DNA from 2 places in the Streptomyces sp. NBC_00090 genome. Region 1 is predicted to be linked to the other one. Evidence: predicted binding sites of a transcription regulator. Region 1 holds the regulator's gene; the other holds the start of a gene.
What was found. The regulator HrcA, encoded in region 1, represses chaperone genes, less so after heat shock. The targets are predictions, from matches to a motif close to TTNGCACTCNGNNNNNCNGAGTGCNAA.
Positions count from the first base shown of each region.

Region 1 (15,143 bases):
GTCACCCGAGCGATGGAGAACCGCCAGTCGCTGCCGAAGGAGTGGCGGGAGGCCGAGCAGTTCGGCGATTCCCTGCTCTACCTCACTCCGGAGGAGCTGACCGGCCTCGGAGAGCGGATCGACGCACTGCTCCGGCCCTACGAGGGACGCGAGTCCGACCCGTCCCTCAGGCCCGAGGGATCCCGGGCCGTCAGTGTCCTGCGGATTGCCTACCTGGACCAGGAAATCCCCCAGAACCAAGAAGAGGAGTGAGTGAGATGGCCCTCGTGGAACGCATACCCGCACTGCTGCGCGAGCGGACCTTCCGCCGCTACTGGACCGGGCAGACGATCTCCCTCGTCGGGGACCAGATCTCGCTCATCGCGATCCCGCTGGCCGCCGTCCTGATCCTCGGCGCCGACGCCGCCGCGATGGGCTGGCTCAAGACCGCCGAGCTCCTTCCCGCTCTCCTGCTCAACCTGCCGCTCGGCGCCTGGGCCGACCGGCAGGCCCACCGCAGACGCGCCATGATCGCGGCCGACCTCGGGCGGGCGGGGCTGATGCTGACCCTGCCCGTGGCCTACGCGCTCGACGCCTTGACGCTCGGCCAGTTGTACGTGGTGGCCTTCGGGATCGGCGCGCTCACCGTGCTCTTCGAGGTCTGCAACGTCACGCTCCTCGTCGCGCTCGTTCCCACCGATCGGTATGTGCAGGCGAACTCGCTGGTCAACGGCAGCCGTTCGACGGCCTGGCTCGCGGGACCGGGGATCGGCGGCATCCTCGTGCAGGTCCTCACCGCGCCCCTCGCCCTGATCGCCGACGCCCTCAGCTATGTGCTGTCGGCCGGTTACCTGGCCCGGATCAAGCCCGTCGAGCCGCCGCCGGCCCCCGTGGCCAAGGGGCACTTCACCGAGGGCCTGCGCTGGGTGCTCCGCGAGCGCTCGATGCGCGCGCTGTTCGCCTCCTCCGGCACGGTCCAGTTCTTCAACTACATGTTCCACACCCTCTTCGTGCTCTACGTGACCACCGAACTCGGCATCGGTGCGGGGCTGCTCGGCCTGATCCTCGCGGCCGGGGCGGTGGGCGGCCTCATCGGGGCCGTGTGCAGCGGAGCGGTCGTCCGGCGGATCGGCATAGGCGCCTCGCTCGTCGTCGGCTTCCTCGGCTTCACGCTGCCCCTGCTCCTGATACCCCTGGCCAGCGGTCCGCTTCCGCTGGTGGTGGCCGTGCTGTTCGTGGCGGAGTTCCTCTCCTGTGTCGGGGTGATGATCGTGGACATCGCCGCGGGATCGTTCCAGATGGCGCTGATCCCCGACGCCGTACGGGCCCGGGTCATGGGCGCGTACCGCACGCTCAACCACGGCTTCCGGCCCCTCGGCGCGCTCGCCGGCGGTCTGCTCGGCACCGCGATCGGGCTGCACCCGACGCTGTGGATCGCCACCGGCGGAGCCGTCCTCGCCGTGCTCTGGCTGCTGCCCTCGCCGCTGCCGCGCATGCGTGAACTGCCCGCGAGGGAAGAGGAGTCGGCCCCTGTCGGGGCGGCGTGACGGCTCGGCGAGAGCGCTGGGCAGGGGGGAGACTTCCCGTATGAGTGCTGAAAGTTCTGAACAGGACACCTCCGTCCCTTCGACCCCCGGCCCGTCTGACTCCGTCCCCGCGACCTCCGCCCTTCCGGACGTCGGTGCCTACCTGGCGCGGATCAATGCGGAGCGGCCCGCTCGCGCGGACGCGGCCGCCCTGCGCGAGCTGCATCTGCGTCACCTGCTGAGCGTGCCCTTCGAGAACCTCTCGATCCATCTCGGCGAGGACATCGTCCTGGACGAGAAGGCGCTGGTCGACAAGGTGGTCGGCGACCACCGGGGCGGCTTCTGCTACGAGGTCAACACCACGTTCGCGGTACTCCTGCGGGAGCTCGGCTACCGGGTCTCGCTGCTCCAGGCGCGGGTCGTCGACGCCGAGGGGAGGCTCGGGATCCCGTACGACCACATGGCGGTCCTCGTGGAGACGTTCGACGGCGAGCGGTGGCTGGCCGACGTGGGCTTCGGTGACCACAGCCACTACCCGCTGGCCTTCGACGAGCGCGGGGACCAGGAGGACCCCGGCGGCCGCTTCCGCGTCCAGGAGGCCGTGGACGGCGATCTGGACGTGCTGCGGGACGGGAAGCCGCAGTACCGGCTGGAGCCGCGGTCGCGGGAGCTCGCGGACTTCAGGGCCGGGGCCTGGTATCACCGGACCTCGCCCGACTCGCACTTTCCGCGCTCCCTCGTCTGCTCCCTGCTCACGGAGGAGGGCCGGATCACCCTGAGCGACCGGAAGCTGATCACCCGTGCCCAGGGGGAGCGCGTCGAGCGGCTCCTCGACGGGGACGAGGAGGTGCGGGGCGTGTACCGGGACCTGTTCGGCATCGCGCTCGACGATCTGCCGGTCGTCGCTGCGCGGAACATCTGAAGCGGAATTCTCAATTCGGACCCTCGGTAACACATCGCTCGTTTGCCTCGAACGCCTCAACGATGATCGAATGCGACTTCGTTGCATAGCGAACGAGTCATGCGGGGGTGCGTGAAGAATGTTCGATCGTCTCTTCGGGAAGAGGGCGGGCGGGGCCGCACGAGGCGGTCCGCTCGCCGGTCTCACCGTCCCGGCCTCGGCGGGGCTGCTGAGCTGCCGCGTCCTCGACCCCGTGCACGAACCGGTCCGGCAGGCCGAGTTCGTCCTCAGCGACACCGTGGGCCGCAAGGTGCTGGGCGGGGAGACCGACCCGTACGGCACGGCGCTCGCGACCGTGCCGGCGGGCGAGTACCGGCTCGCGGTCACCGCCGAGGGGTACACGCCGTACCACGGCAGCGCCGTCGTCCAGGAGGGCGGGCACACGGGCGTCGGCGACGTCCTGCTCCAGATCGCCCCGCAGTCCCAGCTCCCGGAACCGGGGGACTGGGAGATCGACCCGCTGCACTCGCAGATCGGCTTCACCGCCCGCCACATCGGCCTGGCCCGTATCCACGGCCGGTTCAACGGCTTCGCGGGCGCGGTACGGATCGCCGACCGCATGGAGCAGTCGGCGATGCACGTCGTCATCGACGCCGCCTCCATCGACACCGGGGTGCAGATGCGCGACGACCATCTGCGCTCGGGCGACTTCCTCGACGTCGGCGCGTACCCGACGGTGGAGTTCTACAGCGAGCGCTTCGTCCACCGGGGCGGCAGCCGCTGGGCCGTCACCGGAGCGCTCACCCTCCACGGGGTCAGCCGCACCGTCACCCTCGACACCCAGTACCTGGGCCTCGGGAACGGCCTCGAAGGCGAGACCCGGGGGGCCTGCCGGGCCACCACCGAGCTGCACCGGGAAGACTTCACCCTCACCTGGCAGACGCTGCTCGCGCGCGGCATCGCGGCCGTCGGGTCGAGCATCAGCATCGACCTCGACATCCAGATCGTCCCCAAGAGCGCGCAGGGCTGACAGCCGCGTTCCCGGGGCGGGGCCGGGGTGGTTACGGAGCCTCCAGCCAGCCCTCGTACTCGGCGGCGAGCTCGTCGAGCTCCGCCGGGTCGAGCCGGCCCGCCGGGTCCTCGACGACCACCAGCCACTGGGCGTCCTCGGCGTCGTCCTCCCCGGCCAGGGCGTCCCGCACGAGCTGCGGTGCCTCGGCCACGCCGAAGCGGTCGGGGAGTTCCCCGGCGACCTCCTCGGCGGAGTCGCGGTCGGGGAGTACCAGTACGTGTCGTCGTTCGCTCACCCCGCCATTCTCGGGCATGGCTGTCAGTGGCCCGTGGGATGCTGGATCGCGATGGCCACCAGAAAGACTTCCCCCGACGACCTCCTCGGCCCCGTGACGCTCGCCGTGGGGCAGGAGGAGCTGCTCCTCGACCGCGTCGTCCAGGAGGTGGTGGCGGCCGCCCGGGCCGCCGACGCCGACACGGACGTGCGCGACCTCACCTCCGACCAGCTCCAGCCCGGGTCGTTGGCGGAGCTCACCAGCCCCTCGCTCTTCGCCGAGCGCAAGGTCCTGGTCGTGCGGAACGCCCAGGACCTCTCCGCCGACACGATCAAGGACGTCAAGTCCTACCTCGACGCCCCGATCGAGGACATCTCGCTCGTCCTCCTCCACGCGGGCGGCGCCAAGGGCAAGGGCCTCCTCGACGCCGCGCGCAAGGCGGGAGCGCGGGAGGTGGCCTGCCCGAAGACGACGAAGCCCGCGGAGCGGCTGACGTTCGTACGGCAGGAGTTCCGGGCGCTCGGGCGCGCGGCGACACCGGAGGCGTGCCAGGCGCTGGTGGACTCGATCGGCAGCGACCTGCGGGAGCTGGCGTCCGCGTGCGCGCAGCTGACCTCGGACGTCGACGGGACGATCGACGAGGCCGTCGTCGGGCGGTACTACACCGGCCGCGCGGAGGCCTCCTCCTTCAACGTCGCCGACCGGGCGGTGGAGGGGCGTGCGGCGGAGGCCCTGGAGGCCCTGCGCTGGTCCCTCTCGACAGGGGTGGCGCCGGTGCTCATCACGAGCGCGCTCGCGCAGGGTGTGCGGGCGATCGGGAAGCTCTCGTCCGCCCGGGGCGGACGGCCCGCGGACCTGGCGCGTGAGCTGGGCATGCCGCCGTGGAAGATCGACCGCGTGCGGCAGCAGATGAGGGGCTGGACCCCGGACGGGGTGTCCCTCGCGCTGCGGGCGATCGCGGAGGCGGACGCGGGGGTGAAGGGCGGGGGCGACGATCCCGAGTACGCCCTGGAGAAGGCGGTGGTCGCGGTGGCGCGGGCGGCGCGGTTGCGGCGGTAGGTGTTGGCGGGGCGGGGGTGTTGGGCCTGGGGCGGTTGATTCCCCCACCCCGCCCCTTCCCGAAACCCTGCCGGGGGCTGGTGGGGGTTTGATGTTGCCGGGGCTGCGCCCCGGGCCCCTGGAGGGCGCGGCGGCTTCGCGCCGATCCGGTCGTGGGGCTGGGATCGAGCCGGTTCTCGTTCTGGTGGCTGCCGGAAGGCGGCGGCTTCGCGCTGTGGTGGCTGTGGGTTGAGGGGGCGGGGCCCCGTTCCCGCTCTGGCTCCCTGCTGGGAGGCGGCAGCTTCGTATCACGGAGTCTGGGCTCGGCGGGTTCGCGGTGGCTTTGCGCTGCGCCGCTCCGCGCCCCCGGGGGTTCGTCGGAGGCTTCACGTCGGGCCGGTTGTGGGCTGAGGGGCGCGTCCCGGTTCTCGTTCTGGTTGCTGCCAGGAGGGGGCGGCTTTGCGTCGTGGTGACCTGGGCCCTGGGCGGGCGGGGTGGCTTTGCGGGTAGCTCAGCACCCGGGGGGTTCGTCGGCGGTGGCTTCGCGCCGCGCAGCCTGGGTTCTGGGGGTTCGCGGCGGCTTTGCGTCGCGGCGTGCGGTTATGGCCCGGGAGTGTTGCGGAGGCGGGCCTCGCCGTGGGTATGGCGAAGGCCCCGGCTCCTGGGGAAGGAGGCCGGGGCCTTCGTCGTCAAACGAGGGTGGGCTCGCACCCGCGTGGCGAACGCGTCCGCGTGCGAGTCCTGGTGGTCGGGCGGGAGCGGGAGAGAGGGCCCGCTGTGTCCCGTACGACCGGTTACATCAGAGCTCAGCCCTGGAGAGCGGCAGCCTTGGTGGCCAGCGCCGACTTCTTGTTGGCGGCGGCGTTCTTGTGGATGACACCCTTCGAGACAGCCTTGTCGAGCGCACGGGAAGCGGCGCGAGAAGCCACGACGGCCTTCTCGACGTCACCCGCGGCGACAGCCTCACGGGCCTTGCGGATCGCGGTCTTGAGCGACGACTTGACGGCCTTGTTGCGCAGGCGCGCCTTCTCGTTCGTCTTGTTCCGCTTGATCTGGGACTTGATGTTCGCCACGAAAAGAGCCTTTACAGGTTCGATGTTCCTTCTGGAGTGTGACTCGCAGCTGAGAGGGCACACGAGACACAGCTGTCCACAGTATCAGTCACCCTCGGGCCCGCCCAAACCGGGCACAGGGCGGCGGGCATGGGACCATGGAGCCTACGTATCGATCCGACATCGCCCCGAGACGAGACCCTGCGTGCCCGCGACTCCTACCAACGTGCCCGAGCCGAGCCGTACCGACCCGGCTCTGATCCGCAACTTCTGCATCATCGCGCACATCGACCACGGCAAGTCCACGCTCGCCGACCGGATGCTCCAGCTCACCGGTGTGGTCGACCAGCGGCAGATGCGTGCCCAGTATCTCGACCGGATGGACATCGAGCGGGAGCGCGGCATCACGATCAAGTCCCAGGCGGTCCGTCTGCCGTGGGCGCCCACCGACGGGCAGGGTGAGGGCAGGACGCACATCCTGAACATGATCGACACGCCCGGGCACGTCGACTTCACCTACGAGGTCTCGCGCTCGCTGGCGGCGTGTGAGGGCACGGTCCTGCTGGTCGACGCGGCCCAGGGCATCGAGGCGCAGACGCTCGCCAACCTCTACCTGGCGATGGAGAACGACCTCACCATCGTCCCGGTCCTGAACAAGATCGACCTGCCGGCCGCCCAGCCGGAGAAGTTCTCCGAGGAGCTCGCCAACCTCATCGGCTGCCAGCCGGAGGACGTCCTCAAGGTCTCCGCCAAGACCGGCATGGGCGTCGAGGCGCTGCTCGACCGCGTGGTCCGGGACGTTCCGGCCCCGGTCGGCGTCGCCGACGCCCCCGCCCGCGCGATGATCTTCGACTCCGTGTACGACTCGTACCGGGGCGTGGTGACGTACGTACGAGTCGTCGACGGCCAGCTCAACAAGCGCGAGCGCATCAAGATGATGTCGACCGGCGCCACCCACGAGCTCCTGGAGATCGGCGTCTCGTCCCCGGAGATGACGGCGGCCGACGGTCTCGGCGTCGGCGAGGTCGGCTACCTCATCACGGGTGTGAAGGACGTCCGCCAGTCCAAGGTCGGTGACACGATCACCTCCCTGAACAAGGGCGCGACCGAGGCCCTCGGCGGCTACAAGGACCCCAAGCCGATGGTGTTCTCGGGCCTGTACCCGCTGGACGGCTCGGAGTACCCGGACCTCCGCGAGGCCCTCGACAAGCTCCAGCTGAACGACGCCGCGCTGGTCTACGAGCCGGAGACCTCCGCCGCGCTCGGCTTCGGCTTCCGCGTCGGTTTCCTGGGCCTTCTCCACCTCGACGTCATCCGTGAGCGGCTCGAGCGCGAGTTCGGTCTCGACCTGATCGCCACCGCCCCCAACGTGGTCTACCGCGTGGTCATGGAGGACGGCAGCGAGCACACGGTCACGAACCCGAGCGAGTTCCCCGAGGGCAAGATCAACGACGTGTACGAGCCCGTCGTACGCGCCACGATCCTCGCCCCGAGCGAGTTCATCGGCGCGATCATGGAGCTGTGCCAGACCCGTCGGGGCACGCTGATCGGCATGGACTACCTCTCCGAGGACCGGGTGGAGATCCGCTACACCCTGCCCCTGGCCGAGATCGTCTTCGACTTCTTCGACCAGCTGAAGTCCAAGACGCGCGGTTACGCCTCCCTCGACTACGAGCCCACCGGCGAGCAGGCCTCCAGCCTGGTCAAGGTCGACATCCTGCTGCACGGCGACAAGGTGGACGCGTTCTCCGCCGTCACCCACAAGGACGCCGCCTACGCCTACGGTGTGCGCCTCGTCGCCAAGCTGCGCGAGCTCATCCCGCGGCAGGCCTTCGAGGTGCCGATCCAGGCCGCGATCGGCTCCCGGGTCATCGCCCGCGAGACCATCCGCGCGATCCGCAAGGACGTCCTCGCCAAGTGCTACGGCGGTGACATCTCCCGTAAGCGGAAGCTGCTCGAGAAGCAGAAGGAAGGCAAGAAGCGCATGAAGATGGTCGGCTCGGTGGAGGTGCCTCAGGAGGCCTTCATCGCCGTCCTTTCGAGCGACGAGTCCTCCGGCAAGAAGAAGTAGCCGGTCGGCAGCGAATAGCTGTCCTGTGCATCGAACGGGTCCACGTGCCGACGGCGCGTGGACCCGTTCGTTATCAAGCGGCGCCTTGCAGGCACTTACGCGCCGGTCCTCGGGCCTTTACTCTGATCCCGAATCGAAGGTTACTCGCCAGTTAGTTACGTAGTTACGCACCGCCAGCAGGCACCGCCGCCGCCCGGAGGACGTCGTGAGCGACACACAGACCCTGATCGAGAACCGGCCGCCCTCCGTGGCGACCCTCTTCCTTGAGCGCGTCGAGCTGACTCCCGACGCGGAGGCCTATCGGTACCCGGTGCCCGCCGCCTCGGGCACCGGTCCGGACGACTGGAAGTCGCTCAGTTGGGGGCAGGCCGCCGAGCGGGTCTACGCGATCGCCGCCGGCCTCGTCGACCTCGGCGTGCAGTCCGAGGAGCGGGTCGCGCTCGCCTCCTCCACCCGGGTGGAGTGGGTCCTCGCCGACCTCGGCGTGATGTGCGCCGGTGCCGCGACCACCACCGTCTACCCGCAGACCAACGCCGAGGAGTCGGCGTTCATCCTCTCCGACTCCGAGTCCAGGGTCCTCATCGCCGAGGACGCGGCCCAGCTCGCGAAGGCCGTCGAGCGCCGCGCCGACCTGCCCGACCTCCACCACGTCGTCGTCATCGACGCCACGGGCGTCGAGAGCGACGGCGACTGGGTCCTCTCCCTCGCCGACCTGGAGGCACGCGGTCGCGCGTACCTGGAGAAGCACCCCGAGGCCGTCAAGGAGCGGGTCGCCGCGATCACCTCCACCCAGCTGGCCACCCTCATCTACACCTCGGGCACCACCGGCCGCCCCAAGGGCGTCCGCCTCCCGCACGACAACTGGTCGTACATGGCCAAGGCCATCGCCGCCACCGGTCTCGTCACCAAGGACGACGTCCAGTACCTGTGGCTGCCGCTCGCGCACGTCTTCGGCAAGGTCCTCACCTCCGGCCAGATCGAGGTCGGGCACGTCACCGCCCTCGACGGCCGGGTCGAGAAGATCATCGAGAACCTGCCGGTGGTCCAGCCGACCTACATGGCCGCCGTGCCCCGCATCTTCGAGAAGGTCTACAACGGGGTCGCCGGCAAGGCCCGCGCCGCCGGCGGCGCCAAGTACAAGATCTTCCAGTGGGCGGCAGGCGTCGCCCGCGAGTACGCCAAGGCCACCCAGGACAACTTCCGCCGCACGGGCACCGCCTCCGCGCCCTTCGGCCTCACCGCCAAGCACAAGGTCGCCGACGCCCTCGTCTACAGCAAGATCCGTGAGGCCTTCGGCGGCAACCTGCGCGCCTGCATCTCCGGCTCCGCCGCGCTCGCCCCCGAGATCGGCTACTTCTTCTCCGGCGCGGGCATCCACATCCTGGAGGGCTACGGCCTCACGGAGACCTCCGCCGCCTCCTTCGTCAACCCGGGCGAGGCCTACCGCACCGGCACCGTCGGCAAGCCGCTCCCCGGCACCGAGGTCCGGATCGCCGACGACGGCGAGATCCTGCTCCGCGGCCCGGGCATCATGGAGGGCTACCACGGCCAGCCGGAGAAGACGGCCGAGGTCCTGGAGTCCGACGGCTGGTTCCACACCGGTGACATCGGCGAGCTGTCCGCGGACGGCTACCTCCGGATCACCGACCGCAAGAAGGACCTGATCAAGACGTCCGGCGGCAAGTACATCGCGCCGGCCGAGGTCGAGGGCCAGTTCAAGGCCGTCTGCCCGTTCGTCTCCAACATCCTCGTCCACGGCGCCGACCGGAACTACTGCACCGCGCTGATCGCCCTCGACGAGCCCTCCCTCCTCGGCTGGGCCGCCGAGCACGACCTCGCGGGCAAGTCGTACGCCGAGATCGTCGCCGCCCCGCAGACCGTGAAGCTGATCCAGGGCTACGTGGACCGGCTCAACGAGGGCCTCCAGCGCTGGCAGACGGTCAAGAAGTTCCGCCTGCTGCCGCGCGACCTCGACATCGAGCACGGCGAGCTGACGCCGTCGCTGAAGCTGAAGCGGCCGGTGGTGGAGCGCGAGTACAAGGAGCTCATCGAGGAGATGTACACGGGCTCGCGCGAGTCCTGACCTGCGCGGACCCCGGTTGTCCACAGGCAGACGGTTCACCTCGGGCGGTACGGGACAATGGGCTCATGCCTTCCGTACTGCCCGATGGTGAGTCCGTGCCCGAGACCGGGGCGCTGCCCGCGCACGCCCTGGAAGGGGCGGCCGAGCGGCCCCTCGGGTTCTACCTGCACGTTCCGTACTGCGCGACGCGCTGCGGCTACTGCGACTTCAACACGTACACCGCGAGCGAGCTGCGCGGTGCCGGTGGCGTGCTCGCCTCCCGGGACAACTACGCCGGGCAGGTCACCGAGGAGATCCGGCTCGCCCGCAAGGTGCTCGGCGACGACCCCCGGCCGGTGCGGACGGTGTTCGTCGGCGGCGGTACGCCCACGCTGCTCGACGCCGGGGACCTCGTACGGATGCTGGGGGCCGTCCGGGACGAGTTCGGGCTCGCGGACGACGCCGAGGTGACCACCGAGGCGAATCCGGAGTCGGTCACCCCCGCGTACCTGGCCGAGCTGCGGGAGGGCGGGTTCAACCGGATCTCCTTCGGCATGCAGAGTGCCAAGCAGCACGTCCTGAAGATCCTCGACCGGACCCACACGCCCGGACGCCCCGAGGCGTGCGTCGCCGAGGCGCGGGCGGCCGGGTTCGAGCACGTCAACCTGGACCTGATCTACGGCACACCGGGGGAGACCGACGACGACTGGCGGGCCTCGCTCGACGCGGCGATCGGCGCCGGACCCGACCACGTCAGCGCCTACGCGCTGATCGTCGAGGAGGGCACGCAGCTGGCCCGCCGGATCCGGCGCGGCGAGGTGCCGATGACCGACGACGACGTGCACGCCGACCGGTACCTGATCGCCGACTCCGTCTTCGCCGAGGCAGGGTTCGAGTGGTACGAGGTGTCCAACTGGGCCACCTCGGAGGCCGGGCGCTGCCTCCACAACGAGCTGTACTGGCGCGGGGCCGACTGGTGGGGCGCCGGGCCGGGAGCGCACAGCCACGTGGGCGGGGTGCGGTGGTGGAACGTGAAGCATCCCGGTGCGTACGCGGCGGCTCTCGGCGCCGGGAAGTCGCCCGGCGCCGGGCGGGAGCTCCTCTCGGAGGAGGACCGGCGGGTGGAGCGGATCCTCCTCGAGCTGCGGCTTCGGGAGGGCGTGGAGCTGTCGATCCTCAAGCCGGCGGGGCTTGCCGCCTCACGGAAGGCCCTGGAGGACGGCCTCCTCGACCCCGCGTCGTACGAGGCCGGGCGGGCCGTTCTGACGCTGCGGGGGCGGCTCCTCGCCGACGCGGTCGTGCGGGACCTGGTGGACTGAGTGAGGGTGACGCCCGGCGGCAGCCGTACCCCCGCCGTTGCGGGGAGCGGGACCTGCTCGGCCGTGTGGACGAACTGATCGACGGAGCACCTCCGCGAGTGCGGAGAAGGGGCCGGGCGTCGGTCGGCACAACGGGCCGACCGTAGGTCAGGGCACGGTCACGTGGTCGATCAGCCGCTCGACGGAACCCAGCAGCTCCGGCTCCAGGTCCTTGTACGAGGTGACCCGCGACAGGATGTGCTGCCAGGCCGCGCCCGTGTTCGGCGGCCAGCCCAGGGCCTGGCAGACGCCCGTCTTCCAGTCCTGGCCGCGCGGGACCGTCGGCCAGGCCCTGATGCCCACGGAGGAGGGCTTCACCGCCTCCCAGACGTCGATGTACGGGTGGCCGACCACCAGCACGTCCGGGGAGGTCACCTGCGCGGCGATCCTCGACTCCTTCGAACCCGGGACCAGGTGGTCCACCAGGACGCCAAGCCGGGCGTCCGGGGCCGGGCCGAACTCCGCCACGATCGACGGCAGGTCGTCGATGCCCTCCAGGTACTCCACGACCACGCCCTCGATCCGCAGGTCGTCGCCCCAGACCCGTTCGACGAGCTCGGCGTCGTGCCGGCCCTCCACGTAGATCCGGCCCGCCCGCGCCACGCGCGCCCGCGCGCCCGGTACGGCGACCGAGCCGGAGGCCGTACGGGTGGGGCGTACCGGGGCGGCGGCGGAGGGCCGCACCAGGGTGACCACCCGGCCCTCCAGGAGGAAGCCGCGCGGTTCCATCGGGAAGACCCGGTGCTTGCCGAAGCGGTCCTCCAGGGTCACCGTGCCCGCCTCGCAGCGGATCACGGCCCCGCAGAAGCCCGTGGAGACCTCCTCGACGACGAGGTCGGGGTCCGCCGGGATCTCCGGGACGGGTGCCGACCGCTTCCAGGCGGGTGTCAGGTCCGGGTCGTAGCTGCGCATTCGGGCGACGTTATGACACGTCGAAGCGGCGTGCCAGCTCCTCGCGCTGTGTCCGTACGAACGTGGCGTCCACCACCGCCCCGTGGCCCGGCACGTACAACGCTTCCTCGCCGCCGAGCGACAGCAGCCGGTCCAGCGCGTCCGGCCAGCGGGACGGGATCGCGTCCGGTCCGGCCTGCGGCTCGCCCGACTCCTCCACCAGGTCCCCGCAGAAGACGACCTCGCGCGAGCCGGGGACGAAGAGCGCCAGGTCGTGACCCGTGTGACCGGGGCCGACGTTGGCCAGGAGCACCTGCCGGCCGCCCAGGTCGAGCGTCCACTCGCCGGAGACCACGTGCCGCGGGGCCACCAGCATGTCGACGGCCTCCGCCGCGTCCCGAGCGTCGACTCCTTGGCGTACCGCGTCCGCGCCCAGCGCCTCCCGGTCCCGCTCCCGGCCGAGCAGCTCGTCCACCCCGACCGCGCCGAAGACCTCCGCGCCCGCGAAGGCCGCAGTCCCGAGGACATGGTCGAAATGCGGATGGCTCAGTGCGATGTGCGTCACTCTCCGGCCGCCCGTCAGCGCGGCGATCTGTGCCCGCAGCTCGGCGCCCTCCGCGAGCGTCGAGCCCGTGTCGTACAGCAATACCGCCCGCTCGCCCGTGACCAGGCCCACCGTGGCGTCCCAGCCGGGCAGCCGGCGCCTGCCGGTTCCCTCCGCCAACCGCTCCCAGCCGTACGCTTCCCAATCGATGTCCATGGGGCGACGCTAGCCGCTGGGCTGCCGCCTCCTTGCCAGGAGTGTTGTCCGCCGCCGTACACTGGCCGGGGGATTGCTGGCACTCGGACAGGGTGAGTGCCAAAAGCGGAGCAACCGGAACGACGACGACAGCTGGAGGTGCGCACGAATGCTCAGCGAACGCAGACTCGAGGTGCTGCGCGCCATCGTCCAGGACTACGTCGGGACGGAGGAGCCCGTCGGCTCCAAGGCGCTCACGGAGCGCCACAAACTCGGTGTCTCGCCCGCCACGGTCCGTAACGACATGGCCGTGCTGGAGGAGGAGGGGTACATCGCCCAGCCCCACACCAGCGCCGGCCGCATCCCGACCGACAAGGGCTACCGGCTCTTCGTCGACCGGCTGGCCGGCGTCAAGCCGCTGTCGACGCCCGAGCGGCGGGCCATCCACAACTTCCTCGACGGCGCGGTCGACCTCGACGACGTCGTCGGCCGTACGGTGCGGCTGCTCGCGCAGCTGACCCGTCAGGTCGCCGTCGTCCAGTACCCCTCGCTGACCCGCTCGACCGTCCGTCACGTGGAGCTGCTCGCGCTGGCCCCGGCCCGCCTGATGCTCGTGCTCATCACGGACACCGGCCGCGTCGAGCAGCGGGTCATCGACTGCCCCACGCCCTTCGGCGAGACCTCCCTCGCCGATCTGCGGGCCCGGCTCAACAGCCGGGTCGTCGGCCGCCGGTTCGCCGACGTGCCGCAGCTGGTGCAGGACCTCCCCGAGTCCTTCGAGGAGGTCGAGGACCGCGCCACGGTCTCGACCGTGCTCGCGACCCTCCTCGAAACGCTCGTGGAGGAGCACGAGGAGCGGCTGATGATCGGCGGCACCGCCAATCTCACCCGCTTCGGACACGACTTCCCCCTGATGATCAGGCCCGTCCTGGAAGCCCTCGAGGAGCAGGTCGTGCTCCTCAAGCTGCTCGGCGAGGCCAAGGAATCGGGCATGACCGTACGCATCGGGCACGAGAACGCCCACGAGGGGCTGAGCTCCACGTCCGTCGTCTCGGTCGGCTACGGTTCGGGCGGCGAAGCAGTCGCCAAACTCGGCGTGGTCGGACCGACCCGCATGGACTACCCCGGAACGATGGGAGCGGTACGCGCAGTGGCACGTTACGTCGGACAGATCCTGGCGGAGTCGTAAGTGGCCACGGACTACTACGCCGTACTCGGCGTGCGCCGCGACGCTTCCCAGGACGAGATCAAGAAGGCCTTCCGGAGGCTCGCGCGCGAGCTGCACCCGGACGTCAATCCCGATCCCAAGACGCAGGAACGCTTCAAGGAGATCAACGCCGCCTACGAGGTCCTCTCGGACCCGCAGAAGAAGCAGGTCTACGACCTCGGCGGCGACCCGCTCTCGGCCTCCGGCGGCGGTGGCGCGGGCGGCTTCGGCGCGGGTGGCTTCGGCAACTTCTCCGACATCATGGACGCCTTCTTCGGCACGGCCTCGCAGCGCGGACCGCGCTCGCGGACCCGCCGCGGCCAGGACGCCATGATCCGCCTGGAGATCGACCTCAACGAGGCGGCCTTCGGCACCACCAAGGACATCCAGGTCGACACGGCCGTCGTCTGCACCACCTGTTCGGGTGAGGGTGCCGCGCCCGGCACCTCCGCGCAGACCTGTGACATGTGCCGCGGCCGCGGTGAGGTCTCCCAGGTCACCCGGTCCTTCCTGGGCCAGGTCATGACCTCCCGGCCCTGCCCGCAGTGCCAGGGCTTCGGCACCGTCGTCCCGACCCCGTGCCCCGAGTGCGCGGGCGACGGCCGGGTCCGCTCCCGCCGCACGCTCACCGTCAAGATCCCGGCCGGTGTCGACAACGGCACCCGGATCCAGCTCGCCGGCGAGGGCGAGGTCGGCCCCGGCGGCGGTCCGGCCGGCGACCTGTACGTCGAGATCCACGAGATCCCGCACGACACGTTCCAGCGGCGCGGCGACGACCTGCACTGCACGGTGACGATCCCGATGACGGCGGGCGCGCTCGGCACGAAGGTGCCGCTGCAGACCCTCGACGGCATCGAGGAGATCGACATCCGCCCGGGCACGCAGTCGGGCCAGTCGGTCCCGCTGCACGGCCGCGGCGTCACGCACCTGCGGGGCAACGGCCGGGGCGACCTGATCGTGCACGTCGAGGTGCAGACCCCGGGCAAGCTCGACCCGGAGCAGGAGCGGCTCCTGCGCGAGCTGGCCAAGCTGC
Region 1 covers NZ_CP108224.1:3,068,825-3,083,967, reverse strand. The annotation lists gene OG361_RS13565 (winged helix-turn-helix domain-containing protein) at 1-252, shown strand, start outside; gene OG361_RS13560 (MFS transporter) at 258-1,526, shown strand; gene OG361_RS13555 (arylamine N-acetyltransferase) at 1,567-2,427, shown strand; gene OG361_RS13550 (YceI family protein) at 2,546-3,436, shown strand; gene OG361_RS13545 (hypothetical protein) at 3,468-3,713, opposite strand; gene holA (DNA polymerase III subunit delta) at 3,765-4,751, shown strand; gene rpsT (30S ribosomal protein S20) at 5,537-5,803, opposite strand; gene lepA (translation elongation factor 4) at 5,988-7,853, shown strand; gene OG361_RS13525 (AMP-dependent synthetase/ligase) at 8,059-9,936, shown strand; gene hemW (radical SAM family heme chaperone HemW) at 10,002-11,234, shown strand; gene OG361_RS13515 (DUF3097 domain-containing protein) at 11,382-12,185, opposite strand; gene OG361_RS13510 (MBL fold metallo-hydrolase) at 12,196-12,924, opposite strand; gene hrcA (heat-inducible transcriptional repressor HrcA) at 13,073-14,092, shown strand; gene dnaJ (molecular chaperone DnaJ) at 14,093-15,143, shown strand, end outside.

Region 2 (15,143 bases), 1.9 Mb from region 1:
TGCCGATGCCCGCGTTGGCGGCGGCGCCGTGGCTCAGCCACGAGCCGGAGCTCATGAGCGTCCAGAAGGCGGTGGAGTTCTCGCCGCCGTCGGTGTCGTAGTAGTCCGGCAGGCCGAGGTCGTGGCCGAACTCGTGGCAGAAGACGCCGAGTCCGCCGTTCTCGCCCTCGGTGGTGTAGTCGCCGAGCCAGTACTTGGACTGGCCGATGCGGGCGCCGCCGCCCTTGTTCTGGGTGCCGGAGACGTCCGGGCCGGTCAGGCCGTAGTCGTCGCCGTTGACGAACCAGCGGTGGGACCAGATGGCGTCCTCGCCCTGCGCGCCGCCGCCGGCGTCCTCGCCCATGCCGGCGTGCACGGCCTGGAAGTGGTCGATGTAGCCGTCGGCCTCGTTGAAGTCGCCGTCGTGGTCCCAGTCGTTGCGGTCCCAGACATCGAACTGCGCGAGGTACGCGTCGATCTCGGCGGGCGTCTTGCCCGCCGCGAGCTGCGCGTTCCACCAGGCGTCGCCGGTGTCCTGGATGAAGGCCCACGAACCGCCGGTGTCCTCGACGGCGTTGTCGCCGTAGAAGGAGGCGTTGTGGGGGACCTTGACCCAGTCCTCGACGACGTTGGTGACCGAGTAGCGGCCGCCGGAGAGCTTCTCGTAGTACGTCTTCATCGACTCGCCGGAGCCGTTGAAGAGGTTCTCGTAGTACGACTTGTCGAAGTCGGCGGTCCAGGCGTTGGAGTTGTCGACGCTCCGGTCCGGCTGGGCTATCTCGTTGTGCAGGGGGCCGGGGACGGTGCCGAGCTTGCCGGAGCCGTCCGTACCGAACTCGGAGAGGATCGTGAAGATCTTCTCCTGGCGCTGCTCGGTGGTGGTCTCGGTCTCGACGAACTTGCCGTCGGCGACCTCGACGACGCCGTCGGCGTTCGCCCGTGCCTTCCCCTTGGCGATCTTGTCGATCGCCTGTTCACGCAGCTCGGTGCGCTGCTTCGTGAGCGGTCCCGGACGGTTGTCGGACCGGTGCGCGGTTCCCGCGCCGGCCGGTGCCGTGTCCTGGGTCTCCTGCGCGGCGGCGGGGGTGAGCCCCGCGGCGAGGAGTGCGGTGAGCGCCGACCCGAGGGTCATGCCCACAACAATCTTCTTCACTTGCGATCCCTTCGCTCGCATGCGGATGTGCCGCATGGTTCGCGTGGTCCGTTTGGGGGTGACGGATCGCCTGGGGGAACGATCGCGGCGAGTGTGACACGAAAGGACCCGTGGGGAGGAGGGGTTGGGACAGGTAAAATTTCACTGTCTTCGGAGCGTTACCCGGAAGCAACGCGGCGCGGACCGTCAGCGCAGCAGCAGGTCCACCACGCCCGTCAGGTCCTCCTCGCCGCTGCTCTCGGTCAGGCAGCGGCGCATCAGCGCGAAGTACGGGCCGATCAGCTCCGGGCTCACGCCCTGCTGTTCGGCCGTGGCCAGGAAGGTGGGCGTGCCGGCCACCTGCATGGCGAGGCTGGAGACCACGTCCTTGCCGTATTCGCCGGTCGCCAGCTGCCGGGCGGTCTGTGTGACCGACGGACCGGCCATCGCCTTGATCCAGTCGCCGAGCAGCGGGGCGAACGCGACGGGGTCGATGTTCTCCTTCCGGATCAGGGCGAAGGCGTGCGTGGCCCCCGCGAACATCCCGTACATCGCGCTGAGCAGGGCGACGTCGTGCAGGGCCGCGTGGCCCGCGTCCTCGCCGACGTACGTGGTGCCCGCGGGGACGGCGAGGGTCTCCCGGTGCTGCTCGAACAGCTCGCCCGCGCCGCTGTAGAAGACGTACCCGCCGGCCTCCGGGACGCCGATCATCGGCGGGACGGCCATGATGCCGCCGTCCAGGTAGCGGGCCCCCCGCTCGCGCGCCCACTCGGCGCGGGCGCGGGCCTGGGCGGGGTCGGTGGTGGTCAGGTTGACGAGGTCCTTCCCCGCCAGGTCGGTGTCGGCGAGGGCCTCGCCGACCGAGGAGTCGTCCAGCAGGCAGACGACGACGAGGGTGCTCGCGGCGACCGCCTCGGCGGCGCTGCCGGCGACCTTCGCGCCCTCGGCGGCGACTCCGGCCGCGCGGCCCGGGGTGCGGTTCCAGACGGTGAGGGGGTGGCCGGCGGCGAGCCAGGCGCGGGCCAGGGCGGTGCCCATGGCGCCGAGGCCGAGCAGGGTGACGGGGGTCTTCTCCGAAGCGGTCTCAAGAGTCTTGTCTGTCGTGTTCGCTGTCATGACCGCAAGGCTGGTCCAGGGCTCTGACCTGCTCAAGTACCCACTTGGAAGTGGGTGGTTACCCTGAGGTGAGCGAGCAGGTCAGGAGGGTGGGCACATGGCGACGCTGAACCGGCCAGGAGCCGAGGACGGGCACGTCTGCGGGATCGACACCACGATGGAGGTGATCGGCGGCAAGTGGAAGGTGCTCATCCTGTGGGCGCTCCACGAACCCCCGCGGCGCCGCTTCGGCGAGCTCCGCCGCCTCGTCCCGGGCATCACCGAGAAGGTGCTCGCCTCCCACCTGCGGGAGATGGAGGCGGACGGGATCGTGGACCGCGTCTCGTACGACGAGGTCCCGCCCCGCGTCGAGTACGGCCTGACCAAGGACGGGACACGCCTCAACGACGCCCTCGAACCGCTCGCGGCCTGGGGACGCGAGCGGAGGGAGCGGGCGTCCGGCTCCTGAGAGACTCCAGCCCGGTCGGCCGGATCGGCGCGGTGTTCCGGCGCTCCGGCCGGCAGGCCTGGCGGTCGACCCCTCGCGCAGATTTAGCCCGGCGTGACCAGCCGGTCCACAATGGAATCGGTGACTACGTGCGGCGCGGCGCCCGCCTCCGAACGCCTCGTCGAATCGTCGAACGACACGACACCGGACGAGGAGGACCCATGTACGTCGTGGTCCAGCACAAGATCTTGAACCCCGAGACGGCGTTCCCCCGTGGCCAGGCCCTCATCGACGGCACCGGAGCGCCCGAAGGCACCCGGGTGCTGCAGTTCTACCCGCACGTCGACGGATCCGTCGTAACGTGCCTGTGGGAGACGGAATCGGTAGCGGACGTCCAGGGCTTCGCCGACACCATTCTCGGTGACTCGAGCGTCAACGTGTGCTACGAGGTCGACGCGGAGAAGGCATTCGCCGACCGCCCTGGTGGCCTGAGGTCGAAGGTGGCTCCCGTCACCTAGGGGGTGTGTCGAAAGTAGCCCGTCCGCCCGAAGGGCAGGCCCGGCGGTGTCCGTTGCGTGCGCTCGCAAGGCGGAGTTCGCCGAGCAGGTCGGCATGTCCCGGTCCTCGGTGTCTCGCGCTCTCTGCCAGCTCACCGACCAGGGTTCATCTACGCCGACGGCCGGAACTGGCGCCCGCGCGCCGACTTTCGCTGGTCGATCCTGTGCGGGAGTAGTACTCGCCACGAGCTTCGGTCAGTTGCCGCGCAGCGCCTCCAGCTGGTTCAGGAACCAGCGCTGCGGCGGCAGGGCCGTCGCCGCCGCGGCGAGGCGCTTCGAGCGGTCGGCGCGCTCGGACGCGGGCATCGACAGGGCGGTGTGGAGGGCGTCGGCGGTCTCCGTCACGTCGAAGGGGTTCACGGTGAGCGCGTCCTCGCGGAGCTCCGCGTAGGCCCCCGCCTCCCGCGACAGGACCAGCGCGCAGCCGGCCTCCGAGACGACCGGTATCTCCTTCGCGACCAGGTTCATGCCGTCGCGCACCGGGTTCACCAGGGCCACGTCCGCGAGCCGGTAGGCGGCGAGGGAGCGGGTGAAGTCGTCCTGCACCGAGACCAGGACCGGCTGCCACTCCGCCGTGCCGAACTCGGCGTTGATCTCCCCGGCCAGCTCCGCCACCGCGGCCGTGTACTCCCGGTAGGTCGTCAGATCCTGCCGGGACGGGTAGGCCGAGGCCAGGTGGACCACCCGGTCGCGCCACTCGGGGTGGACGGTCAGCAGCTCCCGGTAGGCGAGCAGGCCGCGCAGGATGTTCTTCGACAGCTCGGTGCGGTCGACCCGGACGATGGTCTTCCGGTCGCCGACCTCCTCGCGGAGCCCGGCCAGCCGCTCGTCCACCTCGGGGCGGTGGGCGAGGGCCCGCAGCTCCTCGCCGTCGACGCCCAGCGGGTACGCCGCGACCCGGGTGCGGCGCTTCGGGCCGCCCCGCCGCCGGTGCTCGACCCCGCGCCAGGGGTCCTCGCTCCGCAGACTGCCCTGGGCCGTCCCGTCCGCGCTGTCGATGGCGGCGCCGCCGATGAACGTCGACGCCCATCCCCAGGTGTGGAAACCCAGCTCGTCCGCGCCGAGCATCCCCCACAGCAGCTCCTCGCGGATGTCGTCCGGCAGCATCCGCAGATACGCCGACGAGCCCCACGGGGTGTGCGTGAAGTGTCCGATCCGCAGGTCGGGGCGGAGCTCCCGGAGCTGTCCGGGGACGAGCGCCAGGTGGTAGTCCTGCACCAGGACCGCCGCGCCCTCGGCCGCCTCTGCGGCCAGCGCCTCCGTGAAGGCGCGGTTGTAGCTCCGGTACGACTCCCAGCGGCGCCGGAACTCCGCGTCGAAGACGGGCTCGCGCGGGATGTCGTAGAGATGGTGGTGGAGGAACCACAGCACCGAGTTCGCGATGCCGTTGTACGCGTCTGCGTACACGTCCGGGGCGATGTCCAGCATCCGTGTGCCTGGCTCGCCGACCCCGCGCCGCACCGCCTCCCGATCGCCCTCGCCGAGCGCCGCGCACACCCACAGGCTGTCCTGCGAGGAGAGCGCGCTCAGCCCGGAGATCAGCCCGCCGCCGCCCCTGCGGGCGTCGAGCGAACCGTCCTCGCCGAGCACGTACGAGACCGGGCCCCGGTTGGATGCGACAAGCACAGTAGCCATGTGGCGAACCTAGCCCGTCCCGTAAACGCTCAAACGTACGTATACGAGACGGGCCGATCCGGCCACGGTGCGTGGTCGTCGGATCGGCCCGTCAGGGGATCGGTGGGGGGCGGCGGGGTCAGAGGTCGCGTCGGCCGCGCATCGCGGCCTTCGCCACCAGGCCCGTCGCCGCGAGTGCCACGCCGAGCGCGCCGAGCAGCCACAGCCGCTCACCGTTGCTGCCCGTCTCGGCCATCGAGCCGTCCTGCCCGTGGGGTCCCGGGGCCGGGGCCGGGGGGACCGGGGAGGACGCGCTCGCCGAGGCGGAGGCCGAGGCCGAGGGGGACGGGGAGGCGGGCTCCGACGGGTCCACGGGCTCGGAGGCCGTCGGCTTCGGAGGCTCCGTCGGATCCACCGGCGTCGGCGACGGGCTCGGCTTCGGCCTGTCGATCACCGGGGCCGCCGCGCAGGCCGGGTCCGCGCTGCCGTCGCCGCAGTTGGAGCGGGGGGTCTCCACCTCGACGCTGTTGCGGAGCCTGCCGTCCCCGGTCGCCGGGTCCTTGATCTTCACCGAGTACGTGACGGTCGCCGTCTTCCCGGCGGGGATGTTCCCGACGTACCCGATCCTCGGCTTCGTGTACGACACCGTGCCGAGGTCCGTCCGCACGTCGCCGTTGTAGTCGGCGTCGTCGAGGTTCCCGGTCAGGTCGTCGCCGAACTTGGCGTTCGGGTAGTCGAGCGTGCTGATGTTCTTGGCGGTGATCGTGTACGTGAGGGTGCCGCCCGGCTTCACCGTGCGCGGGCTCGCCGTCTTGGTGATCTCCAGGTCGGGCACCGGCACGGAGAAGGCGAGCGCCGACGGCACGTAGGTGTCTCCGCTCGTGGAGAAGGTCAGATCGGCCGAGGTCGCGCCCGGCGGGATCGCGCCGGGCGGGAGGTCGAAGGCCACGGCGTCGATGCTCAGGTTGTTCTCCCACTTCGGGGAGACGGCGCCGTCGCTCGCGCTGACCAGGAAGTTCCGGGTGCTGCCGGTGTGCGGCTCGGTGACGTTCCTGCCGTCGACGAGGAACCTGTCGCCCGGCGTGCCCCGGTCGCCCTCGTACGCGGTGACGCTCGCCCGTGCCGTGCCGCCGCTCCGGTGGAAGCCGTCGACGGTGATCGTGGTGGCGGGGGAGGTCGAGCGCTGGAGGACGTGGCCGCCGTAGACGTACACGTTCCGCCGCTCCGGGGCGCGGACCGGGTCGGGGCCGGGGAACCTGTGGACGACGGTCAGGGACCAGCCCGCCACGCAGCCCTTGCCGTTCGGCGCCCAGATGTTGCCCACCGCCACCTGCGCGTCCGTCCCCGAGACGCCCGCGAAGGCGGCGGTCACGTCCGACTCGCCCGTGTAGTAGTGCGGGCCGTTGGTGTCGGACGGGTCGGCGACCAGGCTGTCGATCGAGACCGGGGTCGCGGGCCCCGTCCCGACCTTGATCACCGGGGCGGTCGTCGCCGGGTCGCCGGGCGAGGCGACGGTGTCGGCGCCGGAGCTGTCGCAGCGCTGGAGCTGCGCCCCGCCCGGCCCCTTGTACGTGCCGTCGTTGCCGCCCCAGAACAGCCGGGCGTAGGCGACCTCGGCGCCCGCCGGGATCCTGACGTGGCCGGTGCTGGAGCCGAAGTCGGGCACCGCGCCGGCCGGGCCCGCCGCCAGGCCGGCGGCGTCGAGCCGCCGCATCACGAAGGTGTTGTTGTTGTCGGAGCCCTGGCCGCTCGCCGCGGTCGCGCAGCGCGCGGCCATGTCCGCCGGGGCGGTGGGGCAGCCCATGACCGTGTTGCCGAGCGTCGTGAAGTCGCCGTAGAGCGATTCGTCGTACCGCTTGCCGAAGGGCTCGACGACGTCCGCCGCGGCCGGGCCGGCCACCGAGACCGCGAGCGAGGCCGCCGCGAGGCCGATGACCGCCGCCACTCCGCCCAGCCGTCGCCCCCGGCCCTGGTGTTGTTGTCTGAAGCGCATAAAAGGGCAATGTAGGCAAAACGGATCATCAGTGGGCGTTACGCCACGCGGCGGCGCGCGTACTCCGTGATGTCGAGCATCGGCGGCCGCTCCTCCGTGTCCACCTCGTACGTCCGCGGGACGAACCCCTCCTCGCCCCGCTCGAACTGGGTCAGCCGCGGCCGTACGAGGTGCCCGCGCGAGAGCCGCAGCTGCGCCGTCCGGTAGATCGCCGCCGCCATCCGGCCCAACGCCCGCTCGTCCTGGTGCCGGTGCTTGCGCACGCCCACGTCCACCTGGGCGAGCGCGTCCAGGCCGACGGTGTGCAGGGCGTCGACGAGCAGCCCCAGCTCCACTCCGTAACCGACGGGGAAGGGCAGCCGTTCGAGGAGGGAGCGCCGCGCCGCGTACTCGCCGCCCAGCGGCTGGACGAAGCCGGCCAGCTGCGGCCAGTGCAGGTTGAGCAGGGGGCGTGCCACCAGCTCCGTCACCCGACCGCCCTGACCGGGCGTCTTGCCGGAGGCGAGCTGGTCGGACGCAGTGCCGGAGGCGAGCTGGTCGGACGCAGTGCCGGAGGCGAGCTGATCGGACGCAGTTCCGAAGGGGCGGTCGTACGTCGCCTTGACGAAGTCGATCCCGGGATCGGTGAGCAGCGGGCCCACGATCCCCGTCACGAAGTCCGCCGAGAAGTCCCGCAGGTCCGCGTCGACGAAGCACACGACGTCCCCGCTCGTCACCATGAGCGACCGCCACAGGACCTCGCCCTTGCCGGGGACGGCCGGTATCCGCGGGAGTATCGCGTCCCGCGCGACCACCCGGGCCCCGGCGGCCGCGGCGACCTCCGCCGTACGGTCGGTGGAGCCCGAGTCGATGACGACCAGCTCGTCGACGAGGGGCACCGCCTCGGTCATGAGTTCGCGGCGGATCACGGCGACGATGTCCCCGACCGTCGCCTCCTCGTTCAGCGCAGGCAGCACGACGCTGACCCTCGTGTTTCGCTTGGCGGCGAGGATCCGCTCCATCGGCCGGTCAGCCACGGACCAGGACCGCCGGTCCAGCCAGCGCTCCACCTCTTCCAGCACGTGATCTCCATCTCGCGGTACGGACGGCCCGTCCAAGCGCCAGGGCCTTCGGTTACAGTCTTGAACAACGCGGATGCCCGATGCACGTCGGGGTGCCGCCCGCGTCGGAGCGCAGGAACGAAGTCCAGCGCGCTTCACAATCGAATACCGCTCATCCAGAGGGGCAGAGGGAAACGGCCCGTTGAAGCCCCGGCAACCCTCCAGTCGGTTACTCGCCCACCCGTCTCCCGGCCACCACCCCTGGTGGAGCCCTGACGGGCACAGCTTTTTTGCGCGAGGCTCCCGGCTAGGGAAGGTGCCAAATCCGTCTCATGACGAAAAGTTCGTCATGGGAAAGATGAGGAGAAAGGGCCTCGCCTCCATGGCTGCACAGACTGTCGCCTCTGCCACCACCGTCGACCTCGGTCCCGCTTCAGGGCTTTCCTGTCGCGAATGCGGTGAAGTGTTCGCCCTCGGTCCGATCTTCGCCTGCGAACTCTGTTTCGGACCGCTCGAAGTCGCGTACGACCTCCCCACCGGTGACCCCGAGGCGCTGCGCAAGCAGATCGAGGCCGGCCCCGCCAACATCTGGCGCTACGCCCCTCTGCTGCCCGTCCCCGCCGACGTCGCCGAGAAGCCGAACCTGAACCCGGGCTGGACCAAGCTCGTCCAGGCCGACAACCTCGCCCGCGAGCTCGGGGTCGCCCCCGGCAAGCTCTTCGTCAAGGACGACTCGGGCAACCCGACCCACTCCTTCAAGGACCGGGTCGTCGCGCAGGCCCTCGAGGCCGCCCGCGCCTTCGGCTTCACCACGCTCTCCTGCTCCTCCACCGGCAACCTGGCCGGCGCCGTCGGCGCCGCCGCCGCCCGCGCCGGCTTCCGCTCCTGCGTCTTCATCCCGCACGACCTGGAGCAGGGCAAGGTCGTCATGGCCGCCGTCTACGGCGGTGACCTCGTCGGCATCGAGGGCAACTACGACGACGTCAACCGCTTCTGCTCGGAGCTCATCGGCGACCCGCTCGGCGAGGGCTGGGGCTTCGTCAACGTCAACCTCCGCCCGTACTACGGCGAGGGCTCCAAGACGCTCGCGTACGAGATCTGCGAGCAGCTCGGCTGGGTCATCCCCGACCAGCTCGTCATCCCGATCGCCTCCGGCTCGCAGCTCACCAAGATCGACAAGGGTCTGCAGGAGCTCATCAAGCTGGGCCTCGTCGAGGACAAGCCGTACAAGATCTTCGGCGCGCAGGCCGAGGGCTGCTCCCCCGTCTCCGCCGCCTTCAAGGCCGGCCACGACGTGGTCCGCCCGCAGAAGCCGAACACGATCGCCAAGTCGCTCGCCATCGGCAACCCGGCCGACGGCCCGTACGTCCTCGACATCGCCCGCCGCACCGGCGGCGCCGTGGAGGACGTGAACGACGAGCAGGTCGTGGACGCGATCAAGCTGCTCGCCCAGACCGAGGGCATCTTCGCCGAGACCGCGGGCGGCGTGACCGTCGGCGTCACGAAGAAGCTCGTCGAGGCGGGTCTGATCGACCCGAACCTCACCACCGTCGTGCTGAACACCGGCGACGGCCTCAAGACCCTGGACGCCGTGGCCGAGAGCTCGCAGGCGACCGCCACCATCCGCCCGAGCCTGGACGCGTTCCGCGACGCGGGCCTGGCCCTCTGAGAGGTACGAAGACATGGCCGTGAACGTCCGCATCCCCACCATCCTCCGCACCTACACGGGCGGTCGGTCCGAGGTCCAGGCCGAGGGCGCGACCCTCGCCGAGGTCATCGCGGACCTGGAGAAGAACCACACGGGTATCGCCGCCCGCGTCCTGGACGACCAGGGCAAGCTGCGCCGCTTCGTCAACGTCTACGTGAACGACGACGACGTGCGCTTTGAGCAGGGTCTGGAGACGGCCACCCCGGCCGGCGCGGGCGTCTCGATCATCCCGGCGGTCGCAGGCGGCTGCTGAGTCGTTGTCTGTCCCGTCTTTCTTGAATTGCCCCTTCCGCGCCATAAAGCGGAAGGGGCAATTCTGTATGGTTGAGCGGGGTAGAGTTGGGGAAGTCCCCTCCGCTGCTCATGCCGGGCGCATATGAGAATGCGCCCCTGCGCGTCAGGAAGCAGCCAAAGTGCGTGCGCGTTGTGTACGATCTGCGCGTTTTGCCGGGCCCGACTTGCCCCGTAATTCAAGGGATTCCCCCTAATTCCCCTTTCTGCCGTGCCCAGAATTCTCGCTCGAATGACCTGTTGCAGAGGGCAGTTGGGCAGATACATTCAGCGGCGGTCGACGCGTTCCGGCGCAGGGTCTGACCCGGGTCCGCGAAGTGCGGTCCCGCGCAAGGGCCAGTAATAGGGGAGTTAGGCATGGCTCAGGGCACCGTCAAGTGGTTCAACGCGGAGAAGGGCTACGGCTTCATCGCGGTCGACGGTGGTGCGGATGTTTTCGTCCACTACAGCGCGATCCAGATGGATGGCTACCGCAGCCTCGAAGAGGGGCAGCGGGTCGAGTTCGAGATTTCGCAGGGCCAGAAGGGTCCGCAGGCGGACATGGTCAAGCTCGCCGTCTGAGCGCGGCGCGATCGGCCACCGACGCAACGCCGTCGAGGGGCCCGCATCCCTGAGGGGAAGCGGGCCCCTCGCGTGTTCCCGGACCACTGCCGCCGCGCCGCGCCCCCATGACTACTCCCGCCGCGCCCCCATGACTACTCCCGCCACGCCCCCGTGACCGCTCCCGCCGCGCCCCCATGCTCCCTCCCGTCACGCCCCCATGTCCCCTCCCTCCACGTCCCCATGACCCCTCCCGCCGCGCCCCGACGACCTCTCTTGGTACGTCCCGATCGTCGAGAGTCGCTTGCACTCTCCTAGGGCGAGTGCTAATCATTGGCGTTAGCACTCGGAAGGTGAGAGTGCTACGAGGATCGGGCAGACGAGGCCGCCGGCCGGGTGGGGCAAGGAACCACGCGGAGTATCGGAGGCCGTCCGTCGCGGGCGTCGGCGCGGTCCTGGAGCGTTATCCACCCCATGTCCGGGAGGACCACTTCACATGGCCAAGATCATCGCGTTCGACGAGGAGGCCCGGCGCGGTCTCGAGCGCGGCATGAACCAGCTCGCTGACGCCGTCAAGGTCACCCTCGGCCCCAAGGGTCGCAACGTCGTCCTCGAGAAGAAGTGGGGCGCCCCCACGATCACCAACGATGGTGTCTCCATCGCCAAGGAGATCGAGCTCGAGGACCCGTACGAGAAGATCGGCGCCGAGCTGGTCAAGGAAGTCGCCAAGAAGACGGACGACGTCGCCGGCGACGGTACGACCACCGCCACCGTCCTCGCCCAGGCGCTCGTCCGCGAGGGCCTCCGCAACGTCGCCGCCGGTGCCAACCCGATGGCCCTCAAGCGCGGTATCGAGAAGGCCGTCGAGGCCGTCTCCGGCGCCCTGCTCGAGCAGGCGAAGGATGTCGAGACCAAGGAGCAGATCGCTTCCACGGCCTCCATCTCCGCCGCCGACACCCAGATCGGCGAGCTCATCGCCGAGGCGATGGACAAGGTCGGCAAGGAAGGCGTCATCACCGTCGAGGAGTCCCAGACCTTCGGTCTGGAGCTGGAGCTCACCGAGGGTATGCGCTTCGACAAGGGCTACATCTCGGCGTACTTCGCCACCGACATGGAGCGCATGGAGTCGTCGCTCGACGACCCGTACCTCCTGATCGTCAACTCCAAGATCTCCTCCGTGAAGGACCTGCTCCCGCTCCTGGAGAAGGTCATGCAGTCGGGCAAGCCGCTGCTGATCATCGCCGAGGACGTCGAGGGCGAGGCCCTGTCGACCCTGGTCGTCAACAAGATCCGCGGCACCTTCAAGTCCGTCGCGGTCAAGGCTCCGGGCTTCGGCGACCGTCGCAAGGCCATGCTGAACGACATCGCCATCCTCACCGGCGGCACGGTCATCTCCGAGGAGGTCGGCCTCAAGCTGGAGAACGCGGGCCTCGACCTGCTGGGCCGCGCCCGCAAGGTCGTCATCACCAAGGACGAGACCACCATCGTCGACGGTGCCGGTGACAGCGAGCAGGTCGCCGGTCGCGTGAACCAGATCCGCGCCGAGATCGAGAACTCGGACAGCGACTACGACCGCGAGAAGCTGCAGGAGCGCCTGGCGAAGCTCGCCGGCGGTGTTGCGGTCATCAAGGCCGGTGCCGCGACCGAGGTCGAGCTCAAGGAGCGCAAGCACCGCATCGAGGACGCCGTTCGCAACGCGAAGGCGGCCGTCGAGGAGGGCATCGTCGCCGGTGGCGGCGTGGCTCTGCTCCAGGCCTCCTCGGTCTTCGAGAAGCTCGAGGCCGACCTGTCGGGCGACGAGGCCACGGGCGCGAACATCGTGAAGCTGGCCCTCGAGGCCCCGCTGAAGCAGATCGCGGTCAACGCCGGCCTCGAGGGCGGCGTCGTGGCGGAGAAGGTCCGCAACCTGCCCGTCGGCCACGGCCTCAACGCCGCGACCAACGAGTACGTCGACCTCATCGCCGAGGGCATCATCGACCCGGCGAAGGTCACGCGCTCCGCGCTGCAGAACGCCGCGTCGATCGCCGCGCTGTTCCTCACCACCGAGGCCGTCATCGCCGACAAGCCGGAGAAGGCGTCCGCGCCGGCCGGCGGCGGCATGCCGGGCGGTGACATGGACTTCTGATCCTCCGGGATCGGTGGTTCATCGCTGAACGCGCAAGCCGAACGCGAAGAGCAGACCGAGGGCGGCACTCCCCATCAGGGGGGTGCCGCCCTCGGGCGTCTCCGCCGGAGGTGACGTGGGGGAGAGGCGGGGCGATCCTGGAATGGGCCCTTCGTGAAGGGAACGGACCATGGTCACGCTGCTGACGACGCCGGCCGATCGCGAGCTGGTCATCACCCGGACCTTCGACGCCCCGCCGGGCATGCTCTGGGCGGCGTGGACGCGCCCCGAGCACGTGCGTGAGTGGTACGGGGTCTGGGGGCTGACCACGACGGTCGTCGACATCGACCTGCGGGTGGGCGGCGCCTGGCGCTGGGGCCAGACCGCCCCGGGCGGCCAGGAGATCGTCTTCTCCGGTACGTACGAGGAGGTCGTCCCGGCCGAACGGCTCGACTACACGGAGGTCTTCGAGCAGATGCCGGACGCCGACCCGGTCCGGGTCACCCTCACCTTCGACGCGACCCCCGACGGCGGCACGGCCCTGACCAGCACCTCGCTCTGGCCCTCGAACGAGATCAGGGACCAGGCGCTGGCGGCGGGCATGGAGACGGGGGTGCGGGAGCAGTACGACCGGCTGGCGGAGCATCTGCGGTCGATGTGAGGACGGGGCCGCGGGCGGGGCTCAGGCGGGTGTCGGGTGGGTGTCAGGTGGGCCTCAGGTGGTGCCCGAATACTTGTGGAACGCCAGGCCGCGGGCGCGGGCGTCGGCCGTGTCCGCCTTCAGCTCGGAGAGGGTCCGGGGCCGGTAACCCGGCCCGCCGCAGCAGCTCTTGTGGAAGCGGACGCCCGCGTGGAGGAGGGTCGAGAGCACCCGCCAGGCCGAGGTGTCCCGGCGGCGGGGCGGTGCGAAGGCCGATCCCACGTGGATGAGCGTGCGCGCGCAGCGCGGGCAGCGCCGCTCACGGTCACGGTCGTACGGCTGCTTGTACGAGGCCCGGCACGGCAGGCAGACGTACGAGGTCTTGGCATGGCCCATGGGGCCAGGGTAGGGGCGCGGGGGCGGGGGCTCCACGGGGTTTCCGGCGCCCCCGGTTCCGAGCCATGCCCGCCCCCCGGCGGCTCAGCGGCGGAAGAGGGCCGTCCAGAGGAAGGGTTCGCCGAAGCTCGGCGATCCGGCGGGCTCGTCGCGCATCCGGCGGAGGTCGATCTCCGTCAGGTCGGCGAAGAGCGCGCGCAACTCGCCGTCGGTGTAGGCGAGTCCGCCGTCCAGCCTGCCCTGCCGGTAGAAGTCGGCGTCCGGCAGCTCCGAGCCCATGCCGCCCTCCCCGGCCGCGAACGCGGTGAGCGCGAAGTGCCCGCCGGGCGCGAGGGCGCGGTCCAGGAGGGCGAGGTAGCTGACGCGGCGGTGCGGGGGCAGGTGGTGGAAGCAGCCGGAGTCGTAGACGAGGTCGTACGGGCCGCCGTCGAGCGCGGTGTCCAGGGCGCCGGCGAAGGCGTCGCCGCACACGAACCGCACGTCCCGCGCGCCCTTTGCGGAGGCCTCGGCGGCCCGCTCCTGCGCCCAGCCGATCGCGGTGGCGGAGAGGTCGACGGCGTCCACCTCGTAGCCGAGCGACGCGAGGTACAGGGCGTTCCGCCCGGGCCCGCAGCCGAGGTCGAGGGCCCGCCCGCCGCCGGCCGGGAGCAGTCCCCGCTCGACGTACGACACCAGGTTCTCGTCCGGCTTCGCGACGAAGAACGGCACCGGCTTGTCGCGGTCGGCGTAGAACCCGTCCCACCAGTCGGCTCCGCCCTCCGTCCACCGGTCGGCGCCGGGCGCGAACAGCCCGTCGAGCAGGCGCAGCACGTCGTCGACGGTACGGATGTCACGGTTGTTCAGGTCCATCGGGATCCCCCTCCGAGTCGATCTCCAGGGTAGGGGGAAGAGAGGTAAAAGCCCAGGTCAAAGGTGGTGTGCGGAGTGGCTGTACGGGCCCTGGGCGGCCCACGGGCGGGGGTGCGGGCGCCGGGGGGCGGGCCCCGTGCGTGGGCCCGTCCGAGCCCGCTCCCAGGCCCGGGAAGAGGCCTTCCCGGGCCCCGCCGACAGATGTTTCTGGCGCAGTCGAATCGCGTGAATGTACGATCCGGCTGCCGACAGGGGGGGTCCCGCCGGCCCCAGGTCCGCGCGGTCCACTCCGCCCTGTCCTGCCTGCCCGTCGTGCCACCCTCCCGTGTCGCTCCCGCTTTCACGCTTCACGCCCGTACGAGGGGACACACGTACTTGTCCGTCCGAAGAGCCGTCGCGCTCGCGCTGAGCGCGGCCCTTGGCATCACCGGCCTGACGGCCACCACAGCACCCGCACCCGCACTCGCGGCCCCGGCCGCGTCCGACGCGCCGTACGAGGTGACGATCGATGCGCTGCCCGACAGGACACCGCCCGCGGCGGCCGTTCTGGGAGCCGGTGCCGGTGTCCAGCTGTCCTACGGCGGGCACGCCCGCTGGCAGAGCCTGAGCGACGGGCGGATCGCCCACGCGCCGGGCTGTGACGCGGATGAGCCGTTCTCCTTCGGCGACGTGTTCGTCTGCGTCGACCCCTACACCGAGGAGGCCGTCGTCCATGACTTCACGACCGGTGTCACCTCCTCCCGGACCGCGGACCTCG
Region 2 covers NZ_CP108224.1:4,994,357-5,009,499, forward strand. The annotation lists gene OG361_RS22370 (immune inhibitor A domain-containing protein) at 1-1,132, opposite strand, end outside; gene OG361_RS22375 (NAD(P)-dependent oxidoreductase) at 1,319-2,227, opposite strand; gene OG361_RS22380 (winged helix-turn-helix transcriptional regulator) at 2,325-2,675, shown strand; gene OG361_RS22385 (hypothetical protein) at 2,876-3,172, shown strand; gene OG361_RS22390 (trehalose-6-phosphate synthase) at 3,407-4,846, opposite strand; gene OG361_RS22395 (hypothetical protein) at 4,965-6,818, opposite strand; gene OG361_RS22400 (glucosyl-3-phosphoglycerate synthase) at 6,857-7,879, opposite strand; SAM riboswitch class I at 8,028-8,223, shown strand; gene thrC (threonine synthase) at 8,217-9,527, shown strand; gene OG361_RS22410 (MoaD/ThiS family protein) at 9,541-9,819, shown strand; gene OG361_RS22415 (cold-shock protein) at 10,215-10,418, shown strand; gene groL (chaperonin GroEL) at 10,894-12,522, shown strand; gene OG361_RS22425 (SRPBCC domain-containing protein) at 12,692-13,162, shown strand; gene OG361_RS22430 (deoxyxylulose-5-phosphate synthase) at 13,217-13,537, opposite strand; gene OG361_RS22435 (class I SAM-dependent methyltransferase) at 13,622-14,386, opposite strand; gene OG361_RS22440 (FG-GAP-like repeat-containing protein) at 14,762-15,143, shown strand, end outside.
Region 2: a site for HrcA is predicted at 10,701-10,727, ahead of groL (chaperonin GroEL). Genes of this name have one in related genera too.